2 regions of the Microlunatus ginsengisoli genome follow, and region 1 is predicted to be linked to the other one. Evidence: riboswitches for the same ligand, from Rfam matches in the RefSeq annotation. Region 1 holds a riboswitch; the other holds the start of a gene.

What was found. Region 1 has a riboswitch for FMN ahead of ribD (bifunctional diaminohydroxyphosphoribosylaminopyrimidine deaminase/5-amino-6-(5-phosphoribosylamino)uracil reductase RibD). Riboswitches for the same ligand answer to the same signal wherever they lie in the genome.
Region 2: linked by a shared signal. The riboswitch ahead of pnuC (nicotinamide riboside transporter PnuC) and the one ahead of ribD (bifunctional diaminohydroxyphosphoribosylaminopyrimidine deaminase/5-amino-6-(5-phosphoribosylamino)uracil reductase RibD) in region 1 are both predicted to bind FMN.

The regions. Positions count from the first base shown of each region.
Region 1 is NZ_BAABAB010000014.1:267,582-282,157, reverse strand. It holds gene ABD747_RS10580 (riboflavin synthase) at 1-214, opposite strand, end outside; gene ribD (bifunctional diaminohydroxyphosphoribosylaminopyrimidine deaminase/5-amino-6-(5-phosphoribosylamino)uracil reductase RibD) at 199-1,245, opposite strand; FMN riboswitch at 1,392-1,518, opposite strand; gene ABD747_RS10570 (hypothetical protein) at 1,776-2,996, shown strand; gene ABD747_RS10565 (MBL fold metallo-hydrolase) at 3,123-3,779, opposite strand; gene ABD747_RS10560 (hypothetical protein) at 3,823-4,428, shown strand; gene ABD747_RS10555 (threonine aldolase family protein) at 4,484-5,515, opposite strand; gene ABD747_RS10550 (AraC family transcriptional regulator) at 5,610-6,491, opposite strand; gene ABD747_RS10545 (DUF5107 domain-containing protein) at 6,582-9,947, shown strand; gene ABD747_RS10540 (cellulase-like family protein) at 9,944-11,266, shown strand; gene ABD747_RS10535 (ABC transporter substrate-binding protein) at 11,316-12,641, shown strand; gene ABD747_RS10530 (carbohydrate ABC transporter permease) at 12,667-13,614, shown strand; gene ABD747_RS10525 (carbohydrate ABC transporter permease) at 13,616-14,491, shown strand; gene ABD747_RS10520 (alpha-galactosidase) at 14,488-14,576, shown strand, end outside.
Region 2 is NZ_BAABAB010000002.1:86,892-101,467, reverse strand. It holds gene ABD747_RS00985 (SCO1664 family protein) at 1-807, shown strand, start outside; gene ABD747_RS00980 (ABC transporter permease) at 1,291-2,013, opposite strand; gene mshC (cysteine--1-D-myo-inosityl 2-amino-2-deoxy-alpha-D-glucopyranoside ligase) at 2,100-3,362, shown strand; gene ABD747_RS00970 (glycogen debranching N-terminal domain-containing protein) at 3,373-5,286, shown strand; gene ABD747_RS00965 (hypothetical protein) at 5,406-7,121, opposite strand; FMN riboswitch at 7,311-7,438, shown strand; gene pnuC (nicotinamide riboside transporter PnuC) at 7,550-8,260, shown strand; gene ABD747_RS00955 (phosphoribosyl-ATP diphosphatase) at 8,306-8,578, shown strand; gene ABD747_RS00950 (hypothetical protein) at 8,646-9,377, shown strand; gene hisG (ATP phosphoribosyltransferase) at 9,483-10,328, shown strand; gene ABD747_RS00940 (PH domain-containing protein) at 10,316-10,855, shown strand; gene ABD747_RS00935 (hypothetical protein) at 11,143-11,619, opposite strand; gene ABD747_RS00930 (SseB family protein) at 11,775-12,305, shown strand; gene infC (translation initiation factor IF-3) at 12,648-13,346, shown strand; gene rpmI (50S ribosomal protein L35) at 13,448-13,642, shown strand; gene rplT (50S ribosomal protein L20) at 13,678-14,055, shown strand; gene ABD747_RS00910 (TrmH family RNA methyltransferase) at 14,151-14,576, shown strand, end outside.

The DNA.
Region 1 (14,576 bases):
GGTTGGTGCGGTTCAGGGTTTCGGCCATCACGTCGAAGCTGACGGTCCCCTCCTGACGATCGACGACGGTCAGGCAGGCACCGTTGACGGCGAGCGAGGCGCCGGGGGCGATGCCCTGACCGACGATCGGCGCGCTGACGCGCAGAACGGCCGAGTCGGTGTTGCGCTCGACAGCGCGGACGTGGCCCAGTTCCTCGACTATTCCGGTGAACATGTGACATCCCTTGGGTGTGGTCGGTGGTGGTGGATGGAAGCGCGGAGCCGGATGTCCGGTCCGAGGGTGGTGATCTCCAGCGGCTGCAGTCGCACGGCCTGTCGGAGGGTGGCGATACCGAGATCGCCGACGGCCGGCGGTCCGGAGCCGAGCAAGGTGGGGGCGAGGTAGGCGATCACCTCGTCGACCAGGCCGGCGTTGAGGAACGCCGCGGCTACCGTCGGGCCGCCCTCCAGCCAGACCCGGCGGATCTCGTGCTCGGCCAGAATGTCCAGCACCACAGCAGGGTCGCGTTCGCGGACGTGCAGCGTGGTGGCGGCGCCGTCCAAGACACGGGCGGTGGCAGGCGGCACCCGGCGGCCCATCACCACCCGCAGCGGTTGCCGCTGCTCCGGTGCGCCGTCCGGCCGGCGCACGGTCAAGGCCGGATCGTCGGCCAGCACGGTCCCGGTGCCGACCAGGATCGCTCCCGCCTGCGCCCGCAACCGGTGTACGTCGGCGCGAGCGGCGGGCCCGGTGATCCAACGGCTGGTGCCGTCCGCCGCGGCCGACCTTCCGTCCAGCGTGGCGGCGAACTTCCAGACCACCCGCGGACGACCGTGGGTCATCGCGAACGTCCAATCGGCGTTCAGATCGCGGGCGCGGTCGGTCAACACACCGCCGACGACGGCGACGCCGCCCGCACGCAACCGCACCGCTCCGCCCGTTGCCTTCGGGTTCGGATCGTTCTGCGCATAGACCACGCGCGCCACTCCCGCGTCCAGCAGGGCCAGCGAGCACGGGCTCGTCCGTCCCGTGTGGTCGCACGGCTCCAGCGTGACCACCGCCGTACCGCCCCGGGCTCGCCGGCCGGCGACCGCGAGTGCCTCCAGCTCGGCATGGGGGTGACCGGCGCCCCGGTGGAATCCCTCGCCGACCACGCGGCCCGCGGGATCGCTGATGACCGCGCCGACGCGAGGATTCGGGTCGACCGCCGGCCCGAGCGCAGCCAGCTCCAGAGCACGGCGCATCAGGCCCAGCTCGTCACACATCGAGAACCCCTCCTGCTCGACTCGACCGACAGCGAGCTCCGGGGTGCTGGATCGACGGCTCGACGGCGCTGTGCCGAGCGAGAGCCCTCGATCCGTCAAACGGCCGGACCGCCACACGACCCGAACTGGGGCGTGCAACGACCCTGCGCGTGCTCCTCCCATCCGGACTTTCACCGTCGGTCCTGGAGTTCCACCAGGTCAACCGACCGCTGGCTGCGGACGGGTCGCGGACTATCACCGCCGGTTCGGAATTACACCGACCCCGGGCACGTGTCCGGAAGCATCCCACGACGAACGGCTGCCCCGCGAAGCCGACCAGTTTTCAAGACGTCGTGGCGGGCGCCGGCCGCGGTGATCATGGCCCCGGAACCGGTCTGGACGGCCTTCCTCGCCGTTACCCTGGGCGGGGAGTCGATCACCGTCCGCATGATCATCGGCGGGCCGGCGATCGACTCCGCGATCTATCCGGTCGAGCCGGCCCCGCGCCTGCTCGAGCGCCCAGCGAAACGTCGAGAGGAAGCAACGGACCGATGAGCACCACCGGATGGATCGTCCTGGCGGTCGTGGCCGTGATCGTGATCGTGGTCGGACTGCTGATCTTCCGCCGCGTCCGGTACGTCCGCGGCCTGAAGCAGCGCGGCTGGACCTTCGACTCCTCGCCACCGTTGGAGGCGGTGCTCGACCACCACGCACCGCCGTTCGGGATCGGGCTGAGCCGCAAGCCCGACGAACTGGTCAGCGGCAGCACCGCCGAGGGGATCCCGTTCCGGGTGTTCGAGTACGCCTACACCGGCGGCGGCCCGAAATTCGATCAGCGGCTGGCCAGCCTGACCCTGCCGACCGCCTTGCCAGACCTCTTCCTCACCGCGGGAAGGCCGCGGATCGGGATCACCGCGCCGTCGTACGACATCGAGGCCGGGCTCACGGTCAGCGCCGACGACCCGACGTACGCCCGCGCGATGCTGGACGCCGCGGTGCCGGCCATCCGCGCGTTCGGCGCTGAGCGCGGCGTGGACCTGAGCATCGACGGCAACCACCTGGTCTCGGTCGGTGCGCCGAAGAACGCCGACGAGTTGACCGACTACCTGGAGGCCCTGGCGCCGGTGGCGCAGGCGATCGCGCGGGGCGGGGGGACGTACGCCGTCCCGACGCCGGCGCCCGGGTTCGGCTTCTACCGCCGCGACTGGTTCTACGTCGGCCGTGACGACGCGCTGATCTCCAGGTACGGGCTGACCACCGTCGGGCACGGTCACCGCACCGAGGACGTGATCCGCGGCGACAACGACGGGCTGCCCTTGGAGGCGTTCGTCCACCGCTGGGAGACCACCCGGACCGAGACCAGCACCGACTCCGAGGGCCGGACCACCACCCGCACCGTGACCGATCACCACGACGAGACGGTGCTCGCGATGGTGATGCCGTTCTCGCTGCCGATGCTGTCCGTCGGCGTCGGCGGCTGGGGCGGGGAGAAGGTGCGGTTCGAGAGCGAAGAGTTCAACGACGCGTTCAAGGTGCGCACGTCCTCGCCGAAGTTCGCCTCGGACGTGATCCATCCGCGTCAGATGGAATACCTGATGAGCATGCGGCCGCCCGCCTTCAGCATCGACGGCCAGCTGATCCGGTTCTTCCCGAGCCAGCACGACACGCTCCTGATCGGCCTCTGCGCCGACGTCGCCCACGGCCTGCTGGCCCGCGTCCCGCCGTTCGTCTGGAAGGACCTCCAGGTCGCTCCGCCTACCTTCCGCGCCTGACCCCTCCCAGCCTCCCGGCCCGGAAACTGTGCAGCTGTTGCAGCGACACGCCGGCGGCGGCTGCAACAGCTGCACAGTTTCCGCAGAGCCGGGTGCGCCGGGGGAGGCACCCGCGTGAGCTGTGAGTCAGAACTCCCGGGTCGCGCCGCCGCGGAGGTCGAAGGCCTTGGTCTCGGTCATCGCGTTGACCCGGCCGAAGATCAGCCCGAAGCCTCGTTCGTTGAGCAGCCCGTCGTGGATCGGGAAGCCCTCCATCGCGCCGACGGCCCGGACGAAGTCGATGGTCTCCTTCATCGCCGCCCACGGGCCGTACGTCGGGATCGCCAGCACGTCCACCCCGCCCGGCGCCACCTCCAGCGAGTCGCCCGGATGGAAGAAGGTGGGCTGGCCCTCGCTGCGAAGGACGTACCCCACGTTGCCGATCCGCGGGATGTCGCGGTGGATGATCGCGTGGTGCCCGCCGACCGCCTCGATCAGCAGGTCGCCGATCGCGGTCTGCTCGCCGGCGTGGATCGGGTCGGCCGGCCCGAGCTGCGGCAGCGTGCCGTCCTCGATCAGCCCGATGATCGAGGGCTCGACCATGATCCGGGCGTGCGGGTTGGCCCGGATCAGCGCCGGCAGCTGCTCGGGATCCAGGTGGTCCGGGTGCTGGTGGGTGACCAGGATCGCGTCCAGGTCGGTGAGCCCGTGCCAGCCGTCGGACAGGTTGCCGGGGTCGAGCAGGGCCCGGGCCTCGCCGGTCTCCACGAGGACGGCCGAGTGCCCGAGGTGGTTGATCTTCATACCGGCCAACCTACCGGTGCCCCTTCCCTGCCACACTGACGAGATGTCGGGTGGAGGGCGCCGCACGCGGTTGGCCGCGCTGTCCGCCGCCATCCTGCTCCCACTCGCCGGCGCCTGTTCCACCGGCGGCCGGACCATCGACGAGCCGCCGGCGCCGCCGGCCGAGATCCACGACGACTGGCCGGGCTGTCTCGCGCTGGGCGCGTTCAAGCGCTATATCGACCCGCCGCCGGCGCTCGGGGCGGGCAGCGTGCCACCGGGCTTCCGTCCCGAGGCGGCTGTGCTGTGTGCGATCCAGGACGGCGCGGGCGCGACGCCGACGCCGGCGGCCACGGCCGGCCTCGAGCGCCGGGCGACCGGTGCGAGCGACCTGGACGCCCTGCTGACCTATCTTGAGCTGCCGAGCCAGCGGGTCAGCTCGCCGGATGACCTCGCCTGCCCCGCCATGGGCTGGAACCCGCCCTGGCTGTTCCTGCTCGACGGCGACGGCCGCTGGATCCAGCCGCAGATCCCGCTCGACCCGTGCGGATTCGCCCGCAACCTGTTCGCCACCGATGACCACGCGCTGCCGTACGGCATCATGGACTTCGACGACACGGTGGTCTGCCGGAGCAAGGCCGATGCCGACTGGAACTGCCGTCCGGTCTGACCGTCCGGATCTGGCGATCCTCCGCACGCGGCTCTGTCGCCGGTGTGCCTCCGGTTCAGCGGGCGCCGGCCAGCAGTCCGCCGAGGATCTCCCCGGCGTCGTGGCACTGCTCCGCGGTCACGTCCAGATGCGTGACCGCGCGGATCATGTGCGCGCCGAGGGCGGAGACCAGCACCCCGTGGACGGCCGCCTCGGCGGCGATCGGTCCGGCGGGTACGTCGGCGGTGTCCAGCACGACGATGTTCGTCTCCACCCCGGCCGGGTCGACGGCCTCGGCAGCCCGCTCAGCGACCGCGGTCGCGAACGTGCGCGCCGCCGCATGATCGTCGCCGAGCCGGGCGACGTGGTGGTCCAGCGCGTACGCGGCACCCGCGGCCAGGATCCCGGCCTGCCGCCAACCCGCCCCGAGCCGCTTGCGCCAGACCCGGGCGCGGGCGATGTTGTCCGCGCTGCTGACCAGGACCGAGCCGACCGGGGCACCGAGACCCTTGGAGAAGCAGACGCTGGCCGTGTCGAACAGCTTCCCGTAGGCCGGCAGGTCCACCCCGGTTGCCACGTGCGCGTTCCACAGCCGCGCGCCGTCGAGGTGGTAGCCCATTCCGGTGCTGCGGCACAGCTCGGCCACCTCGGCCAGCTGCTCGTACGGCTGGATCGTCCCGCCGCCGAAGTTGTGCGTGTTCTCCACTGCGACGGCCGCCGTCGAGACCAGGTACGGCCCGGCGTCCGGTGCGACGATCGCGGCGACCTGACCCGCGTCCAGCCGGCCGCGGACGGACGGGAAGGTCCGCATGGTCAGCCCGTGCAGCGCCGCGTGGGCGCCCATCTCCGCGCGAGCGATGTGCGCGGTGACGTCGCAGACCACCTCCTGGCCGGGCTCGACCAGCAACCGGACGCCCAGCACGTTGGCGAGCGACCCACTGGCGCAGAACAGCCCGGCCTCGTGACCGAGCAGGGCCGCGACCTGAGCCTCCAGCGCCTGGACGGTCGGGTCCTCGCCGTAGACGTCGTCCCCGACCGGCGCCGCAGCCATCGCGGCCCGCATCGCCTCGGTCGGCTTGGTCACGGTGTCGGAGCGCAGATCGATCACGATGGGCCATCTTGCCAACTGGCGCCGACGCCGGCTCCACTGGTCGATTCGATGCGACGACCGACACCAACTGACCACCGGAGCGGCGACCCGGTCAGCTGAGCAGCACCTCTTGGGCGTTGCGGTCGCGGAAGGCCCGCGGACTCAGCCCGCTCACCGCATGGAACTGGCGGGAGAAGTAGAAGGCGTCGGCATAGCCGACGGCAGCTGCGATCTCGGCCACCGTGTGGTCGCTGGTGATCAGCAACTGGCGGGCCCGGGCCATCCGCAGCCGCTTGACGTACTCGGTGACCGAGAAGCCGGTGACCGCCTTGAACCGGGCCGAGAAGTGGGACGGGCTGAAGCCGGCCAGCTCGGCCAGCGCCGACACGTCGACCGGCGCCGCCAGGTGTTCGCGGAGGTGGTCCTGAACCCGGGAGATGGGCGCCCGGCCGTTCGATCGGCCGTCCCGCTCGGCCGCCAGCTTGGCCAGCAGGTGCCAGGCCGCACCAGCGGCCGCGGTCAGGCTGGCCGAGGTCTCGTCCCTGGCCAGGACGTCGCAGACCGCCTCGGCCAGGGCGAACATCCCGATCGGGTCGGCCATCGTGGCGGTGGGCGACCCGGCGCTCAGCCCGATCGCGGTCAGCAGGTCCGGTACGTCCTCGCCGGTGACGTGCAGCCACCAGATCGACCAGGGGCGCTCCGCGTCGGCGTAGTAGCGGTGCGGCAGCCTCGGCGGGATCACCAGGACCTCGCCGGGACCGACGTCGTGCCGCAGCCCGTCCAGCTCGCACCAGCCGGACCCGTCCGCGCACATGATCACGATGGCCTGGGCGGCGCCGCTACGACGAACCCGGCCGTGCATGGCGGCATGCGGGAAATATCCAGCATCGGTCACCAGCAGCCGCGAGGTCGGCACCCGGCCCGCGGCCTGCTGCACCAGCGGGGCGGGGAGAACGTGCAGTCGCTGACCCGGAAAGCCGTCGCGAATGAACACGCCGTGAGCCTACGCCGATCAGAGAATCGTCCAGGTTGACCGTCGATTCGTGCATTCCATCGGGCCGCTCGACCGGCCTACGTTGGCGATGTGCCCGACGAAGCGTTCGACCTCCCGGCCCGCCCCCAGCGGCTCGCCGACGCGCCGGTCGCCGTCTGGTCGGCACCCGTCGTGATGCCGACCTACCTGCCGGAGCAGCCGGATCGCTACCCGGCCTACCTAGACCGCCGGGTCTACCAGGGATCGAGCGGCCGGGTGTTCCCGCTGCCGTTCCACGACCGGATCAGCGAGACGCGCGCCGACCACGAGTGGCTCGGCCTGCACCTGGAGAACGCCTACCTGCGGGTGCTCGTGCTGCCCGAGCTCGGCGGCCGGATCCAGCTGGCGCTGGACAAGCGGACCGGCTACCCGATCTTCTACGCCAACCCGGTGATCAAGCCGGCGCTGGTCGGCCTCGCCGGGCCTTGGCTCGCCGGCGGGGTGGAGTTCAACTGGCCGCAGCACCACCGCCCGGCCACCTTCCTGCCGACCGCCTGGGAGATCGACGAGTCGGACGGCATCGTCTGGTGCTCCGACCACGACCCGTTCGCCCGGATGAAGGGCATGCACGGCGTCCGGCTCCGGCCGGACTCGACGCTGATCGAGCTCCGCGTGCGGCTGTTCAACCGGAGCGACGAACCGCAGACCTTCCTCTGGTGGGCCAACGTCGCCGCCCGCGTGCACGACGACTACCAGTCGTTCTTCCCCGCCGACGTGACGATGGTCGCCGACCACGCGAAGCGGGCGGTCACCGGCTTCCCGGCCGCGGACCGGACCTACTACGGAGTCGACTACCCGAGCCGGCGCGGGCTCGACACGCGGCCGGGCAGCGCCCACCGGGTGCCCGGCGACCGGCTGGACTGGCCCCGCAACATCCCGGTGCCGACGTCGTACATGTGCGTGGACTCCGCGGGCGACTTCTTCGGCGGGTACGACCACCGGGCCGGAGGCGGTTTCGTGCACTGGGCCGACCACCGGTACGCCGTCGGCAAGAAGCAGTGGACCTGGGGCGACGCCTCGTTCGGCCGGGCCTGGAACCGCAACCTGGCCGACGACGACGCGACGTACATCGAGTTGATGGCCGGCGTCTTCACCGACAACCAGCCCGACTTCTCCCGGCTCGCGCCCGGCGAGACCAAGGCCTTCTCCCAGTACTGGTACCCGCTGGCCGGCACCGGGCCGGCCGTCGCGGCCGGCCTGGACGTCGCGCTCGGGATCCGCACCGACGGAGAAGCCGCGACGCTGCTGCTGGACGCCACGAGCGATCTCGGCCAGGCCGAGGTGAGCTTCGAGGACCCGGCCGGGGCGATCCGGGTCGAGACGCTTCCGCTCGGTCCCGGCCGGCCCGCCCGGCTGGCCGCCGCCGAGGCGCCGGTCCGGGTCACGGTGCGAGCCGGAGGGCGGACCGTGCTCGACTGGCGAGCCCCCGCGACAACGACGGCGGCGGCCGACCTCCGCGCCGCCCGCGAGCCACGGCCGCCGGCCGAGATCGGCACCGTGGAGGAGCTGTACCTGACCGGCCGCCACCTCGAGCAGTACCGGCACGCCACCCGTTCGCCGGAGCCCTACTGGGAGGAGGCGCTGGCCCGGGACCCGGGTCACGCGCCGACCCGGACCGCGCTCGGGGCACGTCGCTACCGGGAGGCCCGCTACCTCGACGCGGCTGCTCATCTCGAGGTCGCCATCGAGCGGCTGACCGCGCTGAACCCGAACCCGGAGACCGGGGAGCCCTCCTACCTGCTCGGGCTGACCCTCGCCCGGCTCGGCCGCGACGAGGAGGCCTACGACGCGTTCGCCAAGGCCTCCTGGGACGACGCCTGGTTCGCCGCCGGCAGCCACCAGCTGGCGATCATCGACGCCCGGCACGGCCGGTACATCACCGCCCTGCAGCGGGTCGAGGCCGCGCTGCGCGCCCGCCCGGACCAGCTCCAGGCCCGCGACCTCGCCGTCGTGCTGCTCCGCCGGCTGGGCCGGCCGGCGGAGGCCGATGCGCTGCTGGCCAAGACGCTGGCGCTGGATCCCCTGGACGCCTGGGGGCGGCTGCTCGCCAACCGATCCGGCACCGGCGGCGGGCTGTCCGAGGCGCAGACCCTGCTCGACGTGGCGCTGGAGAACGCCCGGATCGGTGAGCTGGCGACCGGTGTCGCGCTCTGCGAGCAGGCGAGGGTCGCCGACCGGCGGCGGCCGCTCGGCCAGACCGCCTGCGCGGCGCTGGCCGACTACCACGCCGCCGCGATGCTGGATCGGCTGGGCCGGGCGGCGGAGGCGGCAGCCGTCCGGGAGCGGGCGCGCGGCGCCGATCGCACCTGGAACTTCGCCTCTCGGTTGGACGACGTGGCCGCCCTGGAAGCGGCGCTGGCCGCCGATCCCGACGACGCGTGCGCCGCGGCGCTGCTCGGCCACTGGTGCTTCGCGCACGGCCGGCCGGCGGACGCGCTGGCCCAGTGGCGGCGCTCGGCCGACCTCGATCCGAACGATCCGGTGGTCTGGCGCAACATCGGGCTCGCGGCGTACAACCACGAGCACGATCCGATGGCCGCGATCGAGGCGTACGACCGGGCCCTGCTGGTCGCCCCGGACGACGCCCGGCTGCTCTTCGAGAGCGACCAGTTGCTGGAGCGGATCGGTGCCGCCCCGGACGGACGGCTGCGCCGGCTGGACGAGCGCAGCCTGCTGGTGGACGATCGCGACGACTTGTCGATCGCCTTCGTCCATCTGCTGCTCACCGCCGGTCGCGCGGACGAGGCGTTGGCGATCCTGGAGGCTCGTGCCTTCCAGCCCTGGGAAGGCGGCGAGGGCCAGGTGCTGCGGGCGTGGGACCGGACCCGGCTCGCGCTCGCCGGGCAGGCCCGGCAGGGCGGCGATCCGGCCCTGGCCGTCGCCCAGCTCGAGGCGGCACTGGACCCACCGGCGAGCCTGGGCGAGGCACGCCACCCGCTCGCGAACCCGGCTCGGCTATGGCTGGCGCTCGGCGATGCCGCGGCTGCCACCGACCCGGCGCGCGCGGCGATGGCCTGGCGGGAGGCCGCCAGCGCCGTCGGCGACTTCGCCGAGATGAGCCCGCAGGCGTACTCGGAGAACACCTTCTACTCGGTGCTCGCCGCCCGGCGGCTGGGCGACGACGACTTCGCCGATCGCCTGGTCGACGGCCTGACCGACCACGTCGACCTGCTGGCCGAGACTCCGGCCACCGTCGACTACTTCGCCACCTCGCTGCCGGCGCTGATGCTGTTCGACGACGACGTGCAGCATCGCCGCGATCTCGCCGTCGGGCTGCTCCGGGCCCAACTCGCGTTCCTCGCCGGCGACGCGACCGGCTCCCGTACCCAGCTGGACGCCGTCCTCGCCGTCGACCCGAGCAACGAGCTCGCCCTCGACCTCAGCCATCAGATCCAACCGACCGGGAGCATGTCGTGAGCTACCAGCCGATCCCCCTGCCGGCCCATCTCCCGGACAAGCTGACGATCACGCTGTGGGACTTCTCCTGGTACGTCCGCACCGGCCCCGGCGAGCCGTTCGCCGACCTCGACGCGGCGTTCGCGGAGGCGGTCGAGCGCGGCTACAACACCGTCCGGATCTGCGCCATGCCCTATCTGCTGTTCGGCAGCGGCTTGGACACCTCCGCGGTTCGGCTCGGCCCGCTGGGGAACGGCTACGGCCGCCGGGTCCGCTGGTACGACGTCGAGCAGCCGACCACGATCGACGCCCGGGCGCAGCTGCTGGACCTGTTCCGCGCGGCCGCACGGCACGACTGCTTCGTGATCCTCTCGTCCTGGGAGTACCAGCAGAGCTCGTCGTTCGCCGCCGATCCGGCCTGGTGCGATGCCCTGATGGCGATCGACCCGGAGCGGCGCGCCGAGGCTCAGGCGCTGGCGCTGGCGGACCTGGTCGACTTCCTCGACGAGCAGGGCCTGGCCGACCGGATCGCGTTCACCGAGATCCACAACGAGGTCCAGATCGGCCACCTGGCCGACGGGCTGCCGGCCGACCCCGACGAGCGAGTGGTCGCCCTCCGCCCGCGGCTGGAGCGCGGGCTGGGCGCCTTCCACGATCGGCACCCGGACCGCCCGGTCACCGTGAACTACGCGCGCGTGCCCGTCGGCGCCATGCGCGGGATCCCGGAGACGATCGACGTCCTGGTCACCCATCCGTACGTTTACGGCGTGCTGGGCGCGTTCATCGCGGAGTACGGCCTGCGCGGACCGGCGTCCGAGTTCGACCAGGATCGTGCGGATCGCGAGATCCTGCTGCCCGGTGCGCCGCGGATCGGCGACTGGGCGCCGGACGCCGGCTGGCGGCTGACCGCGACGATCGTCGCGGAGCCGGAGATCTACGTCCACGACTGGGGCGACGCCGAGGCGATCGACCGCTGGCTGTACCGGCACTACCCCGCCTGGGAACAGGAGATGATCACCACCCTGCGGCTCTGGCTGGCCGTGGCCCGCGACTGGGCGGCAGCGCACCGGGTGCCGGTCGTGTTCGGCGAGGGCTGGATCGGGTACACGCCGCGCGACGGACGCTTCGAGGAGGGACCGGTCGGTGCGGAGTTCTGCCGACTCGCGGTCGACGAGTCCACCCGGATCGGCGCCCGCGGAACCATCGTCTGTTCCAATGCGGCTCCGCAGCACGCGATGTGGGCCGACATCGCGCTGCAACGCGCGTGCAACCAGGCGTTCGCCACCGGCTCGCTGCTGGCGGAAGCCGCCCTTCGACAGGCTCAGGGCGCATCGGCGTGAGCCAAGGACGTACACCCACATTCCCACCGTTCAGAGGAGAGCAATGATCATGAGGCCGGCACAGCTTCCCACCAGCGCCATCACCCGGCGGAGCCTGCTGCTCGGCGGTGCCGGGCTCGGCGGCTCGTTCCTGCTCAGCGGCTGCATCGGCGGCGGCTCGACTCCGAGCACCTCGAGCAGCGGCAGCGCAAGCGGCGGCGCGTCGACGGGCGTCGCACTCACCCTGCAGTCCGACCTCTCCGACCCGAAGCCCAAGGCGGCCCTGGAGTCGGTTGTCAAGGGCTATACGAACAACCCGGTGACGCTGAACACCGTCGCGACCGAACAGTTCCGCGCCCAGCTGTCCACCTACCTGACGTCGGCCAACCCGCCCGACGTGATCACCTGGTTGGCGGGCTCGGTCGCCCGCGACTACGCCAGCAAGGGCCTGCTGCTGGACGTGTCGGACATGTGGACCGGAGACGGCGCGTGCGCCAAGTTCTCACCCGCCCTGAAGGCGCTGTCCACCGGCGACGACGGGAAGCAGATCTTCGTCCCGACCAGCTACTACTGGTGGAGCATCTTCTATCGCAAGTCCGCGTTCGAGGAGTGGGGCGTCAAGCCGGTCACCAGCTGGGACGACTTCATGGGGATGCTGGACACCCTGAAGGGCAAGGGCGTCTACCCGCTCACCTGCGGCACCGGATCGACCGCCTGGATGGCATCCGGGTGGTTCGACTACCTGGACCTGCGGATCAACGGCGCGCAGTTCCACCGGGAGCTGCTGGCCGGCAAGCACTCCTTCGACAGCGCCGAGGTCCGCAAGGTGATGGACACCTACGCGACCCTGATCCCCTATTTCGACCCGAAGGGTCGTTCCTACAGCGTGCAGGAGGCCGCCCTTCCACTGGCGAACAAGAAGGCGGCGATGTATCTGATCGGCGCCTTCGTCACCACGTACTTCCCGAGCAACATGCAGGACGACATCGACTTCTTCTCCGTACCGACCATCGACCCCTCGATCCCGTCCGCCGAGGAGGCTCCGACCGACGGCTTCTTCGCCAGCTCCAAGACCAAGAACCCAGCCGCGACCAAGGACTTCCTCAGCTATCTGGCCTCACCGGTCCAGCAGCAGGCCTACATCCAGGGTTCCGGCTCGTCCAACCTGCCCACATCCTCGGAGGTGGACACCAGCAAGTTCTCGCCGCTGGTCCAGCACGGCATCAAGCTGCTCAGCGAGACCAAGGAGATCACCCAGTTCTTCAACCGGGACTCCAGCGACGCGCTGCAGACCACGGCCGACACCGCGCTGACCAAGTTCCTGGACCATCCGGACCAGGTCGCGAGCATCCTCAAGGACTGGCAGACCGCGGCCCAACAGGTCTGGAACCAGTAACCGTGCCGAGCCCTCGATGAGTTCGATGACCGACACCGAAGCGACGACCACCGGCCCCCCGGGCGCACCGCCGGTCGGCCGCCGGCGGTCGGGTCATCGCCGCCGCCCGGTCACCGCCCGGGTGCCGCCCGTGGTCTGGCTGCTGCTGCTCGTCCCGCTGGCGATCGAGCTGTTCTGGGTGTTCTGGCCGGCGTTCAACAGCTTCCAGCTGTCCTTCACCCGGTGGTACGGCGTCGGGCCCGCCGAGCCGATCGGGCTGAAGAACTACCAGAACCTGCTCCACGACCCGATCTTCAAGACCGCTTTCGAGAACAACATCATCTGGGCGATCGCGTTCGGCGGCCTGTCGGTGATCATCGGGCTGGCCCTCGCCCTGGCCCTCAACCGGCCGCGCCGCGGCGTCGGCGTCTATCGCAGCGCGATCTATCTGCCGATGGTGTTCGCCCTCGCGGTGACCGGCCTGTTCTGGCGGGTGCTCTACCAGCCGGACGGTCCGATCAACACCGTGCTGGCCGCGATCGGGATCGACACCGGACAGCACCAGTGGCTCGCGGACCCGAACACTGCACTGGCGGCGATCTTGATCGCCGCGCTGTGGCGGCAGGCGGGCTACATCATGGTGCTGTACCTGGCCGGCCTGAAGGGGTGCGACCCGACGCTGGAGGAGGCCGCCGCGGTCGACGGTGCCTCCTGGTGGCAGCGGTTCCGCTTCATCGTGTTTCCCCAGCTGCGCAACGTGAACACGGTGATCTTCGCGGTCACCGTGATCGACTCGCTGCGGACGTTCGACATCGTCTGGGCGATGACCCGCGGCGGCCCGTACAACAGCACGCAGCTGCTCAGCACGTACATGTACCAGGTCGGCTTCACGCTGGTGAACCTCGGCTACGGATCGGCGCTCGCCGTGGTGATCTTCCTGCTGGCGATCGCCTTCATCATCACCTATCTGGTCCGCGCGACCCGGGAGGAGTGAGATGACCACCGCAACGCTTCCCACCACACCTGTCACCGCGCCGCCCCCGTCCCGGCGGCGCCGGAAGAACGGCTGGGTCTTCCACGCCGTGATGGCACCCGTCTCGATCCTGTGGCTGCTGCCGATCGTCTTCGTGATCTTGGTGGCGGTCCGCAGCTTCGACGATCTCGCGACCAACGGTCTGGGTACCTGGCCGCAGTCGTTCACCTTCTCCGCCTTCCAGACCGCGTGGGTCGACGGCAACATCGGCGGGGCGATGCGGAACAGCATCATCGTCACCGTCTGCACGGTTGTCGCCGTGCTCTTCCTCGCATCCCTGTCCGCGTTCGCGTTGAGCCGGTACCGGATCCCGTTCGCCCGCGGGTTCCTGCTGCTGATGCTCGCCGGCAACCTGCTTCCGCCGCAGATCCTGCTGATCCCGGTCGCCAAGATCTGCGAGGCGCTCGGCATCTACGACTCGCTGCTGGCGCTGATCGTCGTCCAGGTGGGCTTCGGGATGGGCTTCTTCACCTTCGTGCTGTACGGGTTCATGCGTTCGCTGCCGAACGAGATCTTCGAGTCGGCGCGGATCGACGGGGCCGGCGACCTGCGGATCTACGGCACGATCGTGCTGCCGCTCTGCCGTCCGGCGATGGCGGCACTGGCCGCGCTGGAGAGCACCTGGGTGTTCAACGACCTGCTCTGGGCACTGACCGTGCTCCGGACCGACGTGAAGTTCCCGATCACGGCGGCCCTGCTCAATCTGCAGGGCGGCTACACCAGCCAGTGGAACGTGATCGCCGCCGGGTCGCTGATCGCCGCGATCCCGACCACGATCGTGTTCTTCGCGTTCCAGCGCCACTTCGTCTCCGGGCTGCTGGTCGGGGCCAACAAGTGAGCTGGACCCTGCCGACCGCCACCAGCCGCTACGTCGTCGATCTCGCGGCGGACGGCGGCGGGCCGGTGCTGCAGGACTGGACCGC
Region 2 (14,576 bases), on a different contig from region 1:
AGCCAGCCCGATCCGAGTCCGCCGCCGGAGCACCCGGCGCTGACCGCCGTACTCGGTGACGGTGAGCTGGAGATCGTCGGCCGTCTGGTGCAGGCCTCGAACGCGACGTTCCTGACCCGGCTGACCACCGCCGACGGCGAGATCGACTGCGTCTACAAGCCCATCCAGGGCGAGCGGCCGCTGTGGGACTTCCCGCGGGGCACGCTCGGGCTGCGGGAGGTGGCTGCCTTCGAGTTGTCGCGTGCCGCCGGCTTCGACGTCGTGCCGGTCACCGTCCTGGCCGACGGCCCGTTCGGCACCGGTTCGCTGCAGGTCTGGGTCGAGACCACCGGTGCGGACAACGAGTCGCTGGTCGACCTGGTGCCGAGCCGGTCGCTGCCGCGCAAGGGCTGGTTCGCCTGCGTCGACGGGTTGGACGCCGACGAGCGGTCAGTGTCGGTGATCCACGCCGACGACCCGGCCCTTCGCCGGCTAGCCGTCTTCGACTGCCTGGCCAACAACGCCGACCGCAAGGGCGGCCACATCCTGTCCAGCGGCGGCCGGGTGTTCGGGGTCGACCACGGCATCTGCTTCCACACCGAGCCGAAGCTGCGCACGCTGCTGTGGGGATGGGCCGGCAGCGAGCTGACCGACGGGGAGCGGGCGCTGGTGGGCCGCGCCCGCGACGACGGGCCGCGGGCGCTGGCCGAACTGCTCGCCGAGGAGGAGATCGAAGCGCTGGTACGTCGGTGCGAGGTCCTGCTGCGTCGTGGCACCCTGCCCCGAGCCCGCGGCGAGTGGCCCTCCATCCCCTGGCCGCCCTTCTGAGTTGTGTCGGCTCGCGCACGCTGCGCACCCACAGACCTTCACTTTCTCCCTCTCTCGCAGCCCCAAGCTTCGGCTTCGCTGCCGCGGTCTGGGCAGGGCTGCTCGTTCGGTCGGAAGTGAAGGCCGGGCGCTCCGCTGACGACGCTCGCCGACGGATTGTGTCGGTTCGCGCACGCGCGGCGCCTGAAGGCTCTGTCTTCCTCTCTCACTCGCGGCCGCGCGGGTTGGGTGCCGCTGACGCCGTTTCCGCGGCGGCCGCTCGTTCGTTCGTCCAGACAGAGCCGGGCGCCGCGCTAACGACGCTCGCCGACGGGTTGTGCCAGGCCTGACCGCCCACCCCCGGAGTTCGCATAGGTTTCGCGTCCTCGCATGGGATATAGCCCATGCGGGGAAGCAGAACCTATGCGAACGCGGGGGAGCGGGTGGATCCCCGAGGATCCGGGACCGGGCTGGGTCAATGGAGCCGGGGACGGGGATGCGGGATCAGGGGATCAGGCGGTCCTTCAGGTCGGCGGGGAGCAGCCGGGCGGAGCGGATCAGGCGGCCGACCACGACGACGGTGATCGCCTGGGTGGCGAGCAGGCCAACCAGCACGATGATCTGGGCAGCGCCGGCCTGCACCGGGCTGCCGCCGCCGAGGAGCACCCCGACGAAGGCGCCGGGAAGGGTGACCAGCCCGACCGTGCGGGTCTGGTCCATGCCCGGCACCAGCGCCTCGGGCAGGTGGCGCTCGATCACCTCGGTGACGGCCGCGGAGCGGGGCAGGCCGATGGACAGCGCCGCCTCGTACGTCCCGTGCTCGTCCCGCAGCGCCGCGAACGCCCGACGTCCGGCCAGGGAGGTCGCCGTCATCGCCCCGCCGATGATGATCCCGGCCATCGGCACCAGACCGGCGCCGGTGAAGGGCACGGCACCAGCGACGAAGATGACCGTCAGCACCGGCAGCACGCCGGCGGCGATCGCGACCGCGACCCACGGCCAGGCCCGGGGCGCACCGATCCGTCCCGCCGCGGTTGCGACCGCGACTCCCATCATGACCAGGGCGAATGCCGCCGACCAGGCGATGTGCACGAGCACGGCCGCGATCACCAGCGAGACCAGCGCGAGCTGTACGACGGCGCGGAGCGCGGCCGTGGCGAACCGGCGCTCCAGCCGCAACCGGCCGACGTACGACACCGTGACCGCGATGGCCAGCAGCACGATCAGGGCGACGGCCAGGGCCGGTCCGGGCTGTTCGGGCACGGGTCTCATTCTCGGCGGGGGGCGGCGAGGTGCCGGATAGGGTGGGCCGCATGCAGGCCTGGCAGACGCGTCCGTACTCGCGACTCGAGCACGCGGCGCCCGGCCCGACTCCGCAGATCCCGGCCGCCCGCATCTTCGACACCGCGGCGCAGGCACTGGTGCCGGCCGGACCTGCGTCGGGGACCGCCCGGATGTACGTCTGCGGCATCACGCCCTACGACGCCACCCACATCGGGCACGCGAACACCTACGTCGCGTTCGACCTGCTGAACCGGGTCTGGCGCGACGCCGGGCTGGACGTGCACTACGTGCAGAACATCACCGACGTCGACGACCCGCTGCTGGAGCGCGCCACCGCCACCGGGGTGGACTGGACCGAGTTGGCGCACAGCCAGATCGACCTGTTCCGGGAGGACATGACGGCGCTCAACGTGCTGCCTCCGCAGGACTATCTCGGCGCGGTCGAGTCCATCCCGATGATCACCGAGCTGATCGCCGAGCTCCAGGCCGGCTCGGCGGCGTACGCGGTGGACGACCCGGACTACCCGGACCTCTACTTCCCGCAGGCCGCCGATCCGGCGTTCGGCTCGGTGTCCCACCTGGCCGAGCCGGAGGCCCTCGCGCTGTTCGCCGAACGCGGGGGCGACCCCGACCGGCCCGGCAAGAAGCAGCCGCTGGACAGCCTGCTGTGGCGGCTGGAGCGGCCGGGCGAACCGGCCTGGGCGTCGCCGTTCGGCAACGGACGCCCCGGCTGGCACGTCGAGTGCACGGCGATCGCGCTGCGCACCCTCGGCACCGCCTTCGACGTCCAGGGTGGCGGGAGCGATCTGATCTTCCCGCACCACGAGATGTCCGCGGCGCACGGCCGGGTCGCCACCGGCCAGGAATTCGCCCGGGCGTACGTCCACAGCGGCATGGTCGGTCTGGACGGCGAGAAGATGTCGAAGTCCAAGGGCAACCTGGTGTTCGTGTCCCGGCTGCGGGCCGACGGCGTCGACCCGATGGCCATTCGGCTGCTGCTGCTCGGCCATCACTACCGCGAGGACTGGACCTATACCGACGCCGATCTGGACGCGGCAACGAACCGGCTGGCGCTGTGGCGGCAGGCCACGACGCTCGACGCGGCGCTGGACGCGGGTCCGGTGATCGCCGACGTCCGGGCCGCCCTGGCGAACGACCTCGACGCGCCGGCCGCACTCGCTGCGGTGGACACCTGGGCCGCCGCCTCGCTGGCGATCGACGGGGACGACGGCACCGCGCCGGCGCTGGTGGCCCGGGCCACGGACGCTCTGCTCGGCGTCGCCCTGGACTGAGAGGGCTCCGATGCCGCAGCCACGTCAGCCCTTCCTGCACGATCTCGTCTGCGTGCTGGCCGCCCCTACCCAGGTGTGGAGTGCCCCCGACGGCGAGATCGGGTCCGATGGCCGTGCGGTCGGCGCCCAGGGGGTCCTGCACGCCGACGTCCGGGTGCTCAGCGTGGCGTCGCTCCGGGCGGCCGGTTCGCCGCTGGAACATCTCGCCACCGTGCCGGAGGGCGCTGCGACCAGGTTCGTCGCGGTGTCGAGGCAGGCGGCCGGCACCGCCCGCGCGGGCGACGAGCTGGTCCGGTTCGACCGGGTCCGTGAGGTCACGCCGGGGCGGCTGAGCGAGCGGATCGAGATCACCTCGCTGACCGCGCACGAGGTGTCGTTCGAGCTGACCCTGAGGCTGGGCTACGACCTGGCCGCCGTCGAGCAATTCAAGACCGGGAGCACCGTCGAAGCCCGGCGATTCGCCCGCTCGACTCCGTCGTCCCACTCGAGCCCGTTCACCTGGGGCGACGACGACGTCGTCGCGAGCCTGACCGCGGATAGCGCGACCATGGCGGTCACCGACGACGGCCTGACCGCCGAGCTGACCTGGCCGCTCAGCCTGGCACCGCGCTCACGGACGGCTCTGACCTGGTCGATCGCGATCACCGACCGCTCCGGCGCCGTGATCCCGCCGAGCGGCACCGGCCTGCCCATCTCGGCGGCACTGGACAGGCTCGCCCCGGGCGCCGGGCGCGACCGGCGGCTCCGGCCGTGGCTGGGCCGGTCGCTGCTCGACCTGAACTCCCTACGAATGGCGACTCCCGATCGTCCCGAGGACGCGTTCTTCGCCGCCGGTGCGCCGTGGTATCTCACCCTGTTCGGCCGGGACAGCCTCTGGACGGCGCGGATGGTGCTGCCGATCGACCGGGCGCCGGCCGTCGGCACGCTGCGCACGCTGGCCCGGCTGGCCGGAACGCGGGTCGACCCGGACAGCGCGCAGCAGCCGGGCAAGATCATGCACGAGTTGCGCCGCGGCCAGTTCACCTTCGCCGAGACATCCCTGCCGCCGCTCTACTACGGCACGATCGACGCCACCCCGCTGTGGATCTGCCTGCTGCACGACCTGTGGCGCACCGGTGCCGCCGACGACGTCGTCCGCGAACTGCTCGACCCACTGGTCGCCGCGCTGGACTGGCTCCTCCTCTACGGCGATGCCGATGGCGATGGCTTCTGCGAATACATCGACACCAGCGGGCACGGCCTGGCCAACCAGGGCTGGAAGGACTCCACCGACTCGGTCCGGTTCAGCGACGGGACGATCGCCGAGGGGCCGGTCGCGCTGTGCGAGGTGCAGGGCTACGCGTACGAGGCGGCGCGCGCCGGTGCCGACCTGCTGGAGGTGTTCGGCCGGCCCGGCGCGGAGCGCTATCGGGAGTGGTCGGACGCGCTCGCCCTGCGGTTCCGGGACCAGTTCTGGTGCGGCGAGGGCGAGGACCGCTATCCGGCGCTCGCCCTGGACGGGTCGAAGCGCCGGGTCGACTCGCTGACCAGCAACATCGGGCACCTGCTCGGCACCGGGCTGTTGGACGCGGACGAGGAGGTGCTGGTCGCCCGGCGGGTCGCCGGCGACGCCCTGGACTCCGGGCTGGGACTGCGGACGATGGCCTCGACCGACGGCGGCTACCACCCGCTCAGCTACCACTGCGGGTCGGTCTGGCCGCACGACACCGCCATCGTGATCGCCGGGCTGCAGCGGGCGGGGCTGAGGACGTACGCGGACGGGCTGGTCGAGGGCCTGCTCGACGCGGCCGCCCTGTTCGGTGGCCGGCTGCCCGAGCTCTGGTCCGGCGAGGGTCGTCCGGTCCCGTACGCGCCCTCCTGCCGGCCGCAGGCCTGGTCGGCCGCCGCGGCCGTGGTCGTCGCCCAGTTCCTGGCGACTCGCTGACTCCGGGCCGCTCGGCGTCTCTGCACCCGACCGGACCCGGACGAGCGCTTCACACCCCGCGCTGCTGCTCCACACCCTCCACCCGGGGGGTGAAGCAGCAGTCAGGGGGTGTGAAGCGATCAGGACGCAGCCGGAACGGGCTCGGCGGCCTTCGGCTGGGCCGGCAGCACGTGGTCCTTCAGCTTGTCGGTGCTCAGGCACAGCGAGCAGACCACGGAGTCGTGGGTCTGGCAGGCGACCATGTCGGGACGCTCGAACTCCTGGCGACAGACGTGGCAGACCAGAATCTCGTCGGACGGGTTGCCGTCCTCGTCGTACATCGGCATGTCGATCCCGTCGTCGGTCCGGCGCAGGTAGTAGCGCCCCTTGGTGGCGAGGGCGAGGACCGGCGGCAGCACCACGGCGAGGCCGATCGCGACCAGCGGCGAGAACGGCTGGATCGCGGGTCCGAAGACCCCGAAGAACACCGCGATCGAGACGCCGGCCGAGATCAGCATCGAGCCGAAGCCGACCGGGTTGATCGCATACAGCATGCCGCGGCGGAACTCGGGCTTCTTCGGGGACAGCCCGAGAACGTACTTGTTGAACACGATGTCGGAGGCGACGACCACGATCCAGGACATGCCGCAGTTGGCATAGAAGCCGAGGATCGTGTTGAGGAAGTCGAACATGTTCGCTTCCATCAAGATCAACGCGATCAGCAGGTTCACGCCGAGGAAGACCACCCGGCCGGGGTAGCGCTTGGTGACCCGGGTGAACGAGTTCGTCCAGGCCAGCGAGCCAGAGTACGCGTTGGTGACGTTGATCTTGATCTGGCTGATCACCACCAGGATGACGGCCAGCGCGAGGGCGACCGGTGCCGGCAGGATGTCGGAATAGATCTCCAGGAACTGGTGCACCGGCTGGTTCGCGATCGCGGCGCCGCCGGCCACGTTGGCGATGAGGTACACGGCGAGGAACAGACCGATCACCTGCTTCGCCGCACCGAAGATCACCCAGCCCGGGCCGGCCAGCACGACCGCGGTCCACCAGCGGCGCTTGTTGTCGGCGGTCCGTGGCGGCATGAACCGCAGGTAGTCGATCTGCTCGGCGATCTGCGCGATCAGGGACAGACAGACGCCGGCCGCGAGCATGATCGAACCGAGGCTGGTCGCCCCGTTTCCGTTCTCGCCCTGGTAGGAGAAGAACGCGTCGATGGAGTCCGGGTGGCTGATCAAGAGGTACCCGAACGGGAGCACCATCAAGATCAACCAGAGCGGCGTGGTCCACAGCTGCAGCTTGGACAGCACCTTCATGCCGTAGATCACCAGCGGGAAGATGATGATCGTCGAGACGGCATAGCCGGCCCACAGCGGCACGCCAAGGCCCAGATACAGCCCCTGCGCCATGATCGAGCCCTCGAGGGCGAAGAAGATGAAGGTGAAGGTCGCGAAGATCACGTTGGTGACCACCGACCCGTAGTAGCCGAAGCCGCTGCCCCGGGTGATCAGGTCGAGGTCGAGGTTGTAGCGAGCCGCGTAGAACGCCAGCGGGAACGAGGTCAGGAAGATCACCACGGCGAACACCGCGATGCCCCACAGGGCGTTCGTGGTGCCGTACGAGATCCCGATGTTCGCGCCGATGGCGAAGTCGGCGAGATAGGCGATACCGCCGAGCGCGGAGATGGCGACCACGCCGGGCGACCAGCGCCGGTAGTGCCGTGGGGCGAACCGGAGCGTGTAGTCCTCCAGCGTCTCCTTCGTCGCCTCGGCGCCGACGAGCACGTGGTGCTCGTGGTGCTCGTGGTCCTCCGGCGAGTCGCCCTGGTCCTGGGTGGTGGTCAGCTGGTCGCTCATGACCGCACCTTTCTGGGCGCAGCGCGTGGGGGCTGGGCTGCTACCCGGTGTCAGTCTGGAAAACGGATGGTTCGGATGGGTATCGCTCGGGTTGCAGTCAGGTTTCGGCCTCGCAAGGGTCGCCGGTTGGACGTGGCGACGAGGGGTAGGAGACGGTGGCATACTGTTCGCCGACGAGTTGACAACTCGCGCGTGTTCCGGGGTCGGTGCAAGTCCGAACCGGCGGTGACAGTCCGCGACCCTGCCGCAGCCAGCGGCAGGTTGACCTGGTGGAACTCCAGGACCGACGGTGAAAGTCCGGATGGGAGGATCACGCGAGTGCTGCGACGAGACGGCGCGAGGCCCGCTGTGACGGGGCTCGGCGGGGTCCTCGGGGCAGTCTCTTCCACCCCGGTATTCGTGCGACCGGAAGAGTGGAGGAGACCATCATGGGTTTCTCGGAGATGCTCCAAGGGTTGCTGAACGCCAAGATCGACATCGGCCCGGGCATCCTGTGGCGCGAGGTGATCGGCAACGGCTTCGGCCTGGCGAGCGCGATCCTGGGCATGCGACGCAAGGTCGCGGCCTGGCCGGTGGGGATCATCGGCAACATCTTGTTGTTCACGGTGTTCCTGGGTGGGGTGTTCCACACTCCGCAGGACCTGGATCTGTGGGGGCAGGCGGGCCGCCAGATCTTCTTCTTCATCGTGAGCGTGTACGGCTGGATCCGCTGGTACCAGTTCAGCAAGACCGCGGGGGCCGAGGACAAGGTCGGCGTCCGGCCGGGCTGGGCGGGCTGGCGCGGCCGGCTCGAGCTGCTGATCGGTGCCGTCGTGCTGTGGACGATCTCGTACTTCGCGCTGAAGGCGCTGGGCTCCTGGGGCCCGATCGCGGACGCCTGGATCCTGACCGGCTCGATCCTGGCGACGTACGGCATGGCGCGCGGCTGGACCGAGTTCTGGTTGATCTGGATCGCCGTCGACCTGGTCGGGGTGCCGTTGCTGCTGATCGCGGGCTACTACCCGTCCGCCCTGATGTACGTCGTCTACGGCGTGTTCTGCGTGATCGGCTTCATCTCCTGGTGGCGGATCGAGCGTCGGGACCGCGATCGGGTCGAGCCCGTTGCGGCGACCTCGCCGCAGATCGAGACGGTTGGCTAGTTCGAGCGGCGAGGCTCGGCGCCGCCGACGCCTTAAACTCCCGTCGTGACCGCCCCGAAGACGTTCGACACCCTGTTCGCCGAGCTCACCGCCAAGGTGGCCGAGGGCGACCCGAGCTCGTCGACGGTCGTCCGGGTCCGCGCCGGCGTGCACGAGATCGGCAAGAAGATCGTCGAGGAGGCGGCCGAGGTGTGGATGGCCGCCGAGTTCCAGACCCGCGACGACGCCGCGCTGGAGATCAGCCAGCTGCTCTATCACCTGCAGGTACTGATGCTCGCCCTCGATCTCGACCTCGAGGACGTGTACGACCGGCTCTGAACGCTGGACCGCTCACCTCTGATGGGCTAGGTTAGCCTTACCTAACTTCAGCTCAGAGGAGGTAAGCGTGTCCGTCGAACGCGATCCGGCCGGTGCCGGCGCCGGAGAGGTCAGCGCGGTGGTCCGGGCGCGCACCATCCTGGCCAGCTGTCACGAGGTCTGGTGCGATCCCGGTCACGCGGGAACGGCACGGGCCGTCGGCATGCTGGATGTCGGTGGGGTGCCATACCTGGTGCTTTCGGCTGCCCTTCCCTGGCTGACCGAGGGGGCGGAGTTGACCGGCGTCGCGACCGCCGACGACCTCGGCGTGCTCGATTTCCACGCGTGGCTGGGCCGGCCGCGGATGCTGGTCCGCGACCGGGCCGCGATGCAGGTCTTCAACGAGCATCGCGGCTGCCTGCGGGAGCCGCCCGGGCCGCTGGACGACGTGGTCGTGGTGCCGTTCGGTCTGCTCGGCGCACGGGTGGTCGCCCCGCTCGGCGACGCGCTCGCGGTCGAGGTGGCCCCGGACGCGATCGAGGCGGTCGAGCCTGACTGGCTGCTCGTGCACGGGTCGAGGGTGGCGGCTCATCTGGAGGTCGCCCACGCGCGGGAGCTCAGCGAGCTCGCCACCCGCTGCGGCTGGCCGGGGGCCGCGGTCTGCATCCGCCGGCTGAGCGCGACCGGGGTAGCCCTGGACGTGCTGACCGCGGACGGGGTCACCAGGCTCGAGATGCCGTTCGACCCGCCGATCCGGCAGACCTCCGATCTGTGGCCGCGGCTGACGGCGGCGGTTGCCTTGCGGCCACGAGCCGGCTGAGGGTCGGGCGGGGTCGGGTGGGCTGAGACCCGCCGGGTCTCCGCCCGCGAGCGACCTAGGATGTCCGCCGTGACATCGACGTGGGCGGCGGAGGCCGGCAAGCGGCTGATCAAGATCGCCGTGCCGAACAAGGGCGCGCTGTCGGAGGCCGCGGCGCAGATGCTGCACGAGGCCGGATATGCCCAGCGCACCGACAGCAAGGAACTGGTGCTGCTGGACGAGGCCAACGGGGTCGAGTTCTTCTATCTCCGCCCGCGCGACATCGCCCTGTACGTCGGCGAGGGCACGCTCGACGTGGGCATCACCGGGCGGGACATGCTGCTCGACTCCGGCGCGTCGGCGGTGGAGCAGTTGTCGCTCGGCTTCGGCGGCAGCCGGTTCCGATTCGCCGCACCGGCCGGTAGCGACCTCGAGCTGGAGAAGCTGGACGGGCTGCGGCTGGCCACCTCCTATCCCGGACTGGTGGGTGCCTACCTCGCCCAGCGCGGCATCTCCGTCCGGCTGATCCGGCTCGACGGCGCGGTGGAGACCGCCATCCGGCTCGGGGTGGCGGATGTGATCGCCGACGTGGTGGAGACCGGTACCACCCTGCGGCAGGCCGGGCTGGAGCTGTTCGGCGACCCGATCCTGCAGTCCGAGGCCATCATGATCACCCGGACCGGGGTGGAGCCGCCGCGCGGCTTCGACCAGTTCGTCCGGCGGCTGAACGGCGTCCTGGTCGCCCGGAACTACGTGATGATGGACTACGACGTCTCCGACGACCATGTCGCCGACGCGTGCGCGATCACTCCCGGACTGGAGTCGCCGACCGTCTCCCCGCTGGCCAGGCAGGGCTGGCACGCCGTGCGGGCGATGGTGCCGCGCAAGCAGGCCCAGCAGATCATGGACGACCTCTGGGCAGTTGGTGCCCGGGCGATCCTGGTCACCGACATCGCCGCGTGCCGGATCTAGCGGGCGGCGCGATGCCCGAGGACGTACGCCCCGAGGACAGACCGCCGGACGCCCGGCCGCCCGAGGACGGACCGGTGGTCTATCGCCCCCGCCTGCTCCGGCTGGTCGCCACCGTTGCGTCCGGGTCGCTGGTGCTGTTGTCCTTCGTCGGCTGGTTCGGCCTGCCGGCCGGGCTGCGGGCCCAGTTCCTGCCGTCCCAGATCGTCACCTTGTTGCTGATCCTGGCCTTCATCGTCGGTTTCATGTGGGCGCTGGCCGCGAGCTACGTCCGGGCCGACGCGACCGGGCTGAAGTTCCGCAATGGGCTACGGACGCACTCCATCGCCTGGGCCGACATCCACAAGATCCTGCTGCGCCCCGGCGACGCCTGGGCGCTGGTGCTGATCCGGCCCGACGACGGGCCGATGGAGTCCGAGCTCGACGCGGAGAAGCGGCACGTGCTGGGCATTCAGGCCGGCGACGGCCAGCCGGCGATCGCCGCGGTCGAGGACCTGCGTCGCCGGCTCGCCGCCTCCCGGGCGCACTGAGCTTCGCTCCTGCGACCTCGACTCCGCACCCGATCGCGACTCCGCACCAGCGGTAGCTCGGCCCCCCGATGCCGACTCCGCACCTCGCACATGCACTCCGCACCCCGCACGCGGGGCGCGGAGTCGCCCAGCGGGGTGCGGAGTGGAGCGGGGTTGGTCGGGTGGGGTGCGGAGTGCCGCGGGTCCGGTCAGGTGGGGTGCGGAGCGGCGGGGGTGGTCGGGTGGGGTGCGGAGTGGCGGTCCGCCGATCTCGATCCCGACGGGCCGGCGCGAGACGACCCGAGCGGCTACTCGATGCCGCGCTTCTTCAGCAGGGCCTCGATCTCGGCGAAGTCGTCGTCGATCGGAGGGGTCGACGTCGATCTGCCAGCGGGCTTCGCCGGGCCGACGGCCTTGGCCGAGGACGTACGCCCGGCCGCGGCCTTCGCCGTGCCGCCCGAGTTGGAGCCGGCCTTGGCGGCGGAGCGCCGGGCCACGACGCCGCCGACCACCCACAGCACGATGCAGACCCCGAGCAGGCTCAGCCCGATCCAGACGGCGGGGGAGAAGATGATCCGGCTCGCCCAGCCGATCACCGCGACTACGAAGTCCCACAGGATCCGCAGCAGCCCGGTGAAATAGAGCGCGATCGGCGCTAGGGCGAGCCCGATCCCCTGGATCACCCGGCCGCGGTTCCCGCGACGCCAGGCGATGCCGGTCGCGATGATGCCGAGCAGGGTGAGACCTACGCAGATCGGAAGCAAAACGGTGTCAGCGGCGGGCATTTCCACACCCTGCCACAGCGAAGAGGCCGATCCCATCGGTGAGCCCACCCGCCGATCCCTGATCCGGCACGGTCCCGACCGGGCCGTCTCGACCGTTCCGACCGGCGCCGTCCCGACCGGGCCGTCCCGGCCGGGCCGGGACGTACAGTGTGCGCGTGCAGCACGAGCGAACCCTCAGCACCTCGGCGTTCCCGGGGGACACGGGCGACCCGGACCCGCGCACCCGCCGGCTGCTCGCCGCGTTCAGCGCCGGGCCGAGCACCGACGGCTATCTGCGCGTGGTCGCCGCGTTGTGCGGCGATCGGGTCCTGGTGCCGGTGGTGGCGACCGCGACCAGGCTGGACCGGGGGACGGGCGGGCTCTTTTCCGACAAGGAGGCCGAGATGTCGGTGGTCGGGGTCCAGGCGCCGGACGGCCGCCGGGCGCTGCTCGCGTTCACCGGGATGGACTCGCTCGAGGCCTGGGACGCGACCGCCCGGCCGGTGCCGGTCACCCTGGACAAGGCGGCCGAGGCGACCCTGGCCGACGGCGCGGCCGCCTTGCTGGTCGATCTCGCCGGACCCGATCCGCTGGCGATCGAGGGCGAGGTGCTGGCGCAGCTGGCGGCCGGCAACCGGCTGGTCGAGCTGGACGACGGCTTCGGTTGGGCGGTCACCACGACCGACCCGACTCCGGCGGCGGAATAGCCGGCGCCGGGCGTACGTTCTTCATCGCAGGGGCAGGCCGGGCGCTCGATGTGTGTCGAGTGGGTCTCGGTGATAAACTCCTACGCGACCGATTCAGCTTCGAGCTGGATCCGCCAAGTGGAGACCTGATCTCCCACCCGCACGACACCCGCTCCGCGAGGAGCGACAGCCGTCGGGTCCGTCGCCCGATGCGGCGTCCGGTTCGGACGCCGCGGGTCGCACGTGGTCAGGCCTTCGCATCCGCGGGGGCCCTTTTTGCGTTGTCGGGCCTCGCGGACGCAGGCGGTTCCAGCTGGCGGCTGAGTCGATCGAGAAGTTCACAACCAACCCAATGGAGGACAGATCAGCACCGAACCGCGCATCAACGACCGCATCCGCGTCCCTGAGGTCCGTCTCGTCGGACCGGCGGGGGAGCAGGTGGGGATCGTCCGGATCGAGGATGCCTTGCGTCTCGCGCGCGAGGCCGAGCTGGACCTGGTGGAGGTGGCCCCGATGGCCCGTCCGCCGGTGGTCAAGCTGATGGACTACGGCAAGTTCAAGTACGAGAACGCCCAGAAGGCTCGGGAGAGCCGGCGTAACCAGACGAACACCGTGATCAAGGAGATGAAGCTCCGGCCGAAGATCGACAGCCACGACTACGAGACCAAGAAGGGTCACGTCGTGCGCTTCCTCAAGGCCGGCGACAAGGTCAAGATCACGATCATGTTCCGCGGGCGCGAGCAGTCGCGTCCCGAGCTCGGTTACAACCTGCTCAAGCGGCTGGCCGACGACGTCGACGAGTTCGGCTTCGTCGAGTCCTCGCCGAAGCAGGACGGGCGCAACATGCTGATGGTGCTGGGTCCGCACAAGAAGAAGACCGAGGCTCGCGCCGAGGCGCAGGCGGAGCGGGATCGTCGGGCGGCCGCCCGGCAGGCCGACGCCGACGCCGAGCAGCGCGAGCTGGCCGAGCGCCGGGCGCAGGCCGCGGCCGAGGCCGAGGCAGCGCCGAAGCGGCGGCGCGGTCCGGCGGACAACCTCGATCCGGATATCGACCTGAGCTGACTCTTGGTTCGAGTACGACCCCGCGGGCCGGTTTCGGTCCGCGGGCCTGATGGTGCCGCCCGACGGGCGGCGAGCGAGATGAGATGGGAGCGGCGACCACAATGCCGAAGATGAAGACGCACTCCGGTGCGAAGAAGCGGTTCCGGGTGACCGGCACCGGCAAGATCATGCACCGCCAGGCCGGGAAGATGCACCTGAACGAGCACAAGCCGACCCGACGCACCCGCCGGCTCGACGGCGACAAGCCGCTCGAGCCCGGTGACGCCCGCAAGGCGCGCCGTCTGCTCGGCAAGTGACCCGCTGACCCAACCTAGGCAAGAGGAGTTTCGAGATGGCACGCGTCAAGCGCTCCGTCAACGCGCACAAGAAGCGCCGTGAGGTCCTGGATCAGGCCTCCGGCTACCGGGGTCAGCGGTCCCGTCTCTACCGCAAGGCCAAGGAGCAGGTGCTCCACAGCTCGGTCTACGCCTACCGTGACCGCCGGGCCAAGAAGGGCGACTTCCGCAAGCTGTGGATCGCCCGGATCAACGCCGCCGCGCGGGCCGAGGGGATGACCTACAACCGGTTCATCTCCGGCCTGAAGAACGCCGGCGTCGAGGTCGACCGGAAGATCCTCGCCGATCTCGCCGTGACCGATCCGACCGCGTTCACCGCCCTGGTCGAGGTCGCCAAGGCGAACCAGCCGGCCGAGGCCACCGCGGCCGCCTGACGGTCCTGACCGACCGCGACCGGCCGGCCTTCACGAGCCGGCTGGACCTCACGTTCGACGAGTCGATCGCCCCGAGTCCCGCCACGGCGGGTGCGGTGCGGTCGGCTCGTCGGCTGTTGCGCCGCAAGGACCGGCAGGCGCTCCGCCAGTTCCTCGCCGAAGGGCGGCAGGCGGTGACGGAGGCGCTGCAGACGGCGTACGTCCGGCGGGTGTTCGTCGACCAGGCGGAACTACAGCGGCACCAGGACCTGCTGAACGTCGCCGCCCGGGCGGGGATCGGGCTCGGCACCGTGCCGTCCCGGACGTTCGCCGAGCTGGCCGGCACGGTCACGCCCCAAGGCATTCTCGCCGTCTGCGACGCGGTCGACGTGCCGGCCGGTGAGGTCCTGAAGCCCGGCGCGCGGCTGGTCGTGCTGTGCGACCAGGTGCGCGATCCCGGCAACCTGGGCACGGTGATCCGCTGCGCCGACGCGTTCGGCGCCGACGCCGTGCTGGTCTCGACCGACTCGGTCGATCTCTAC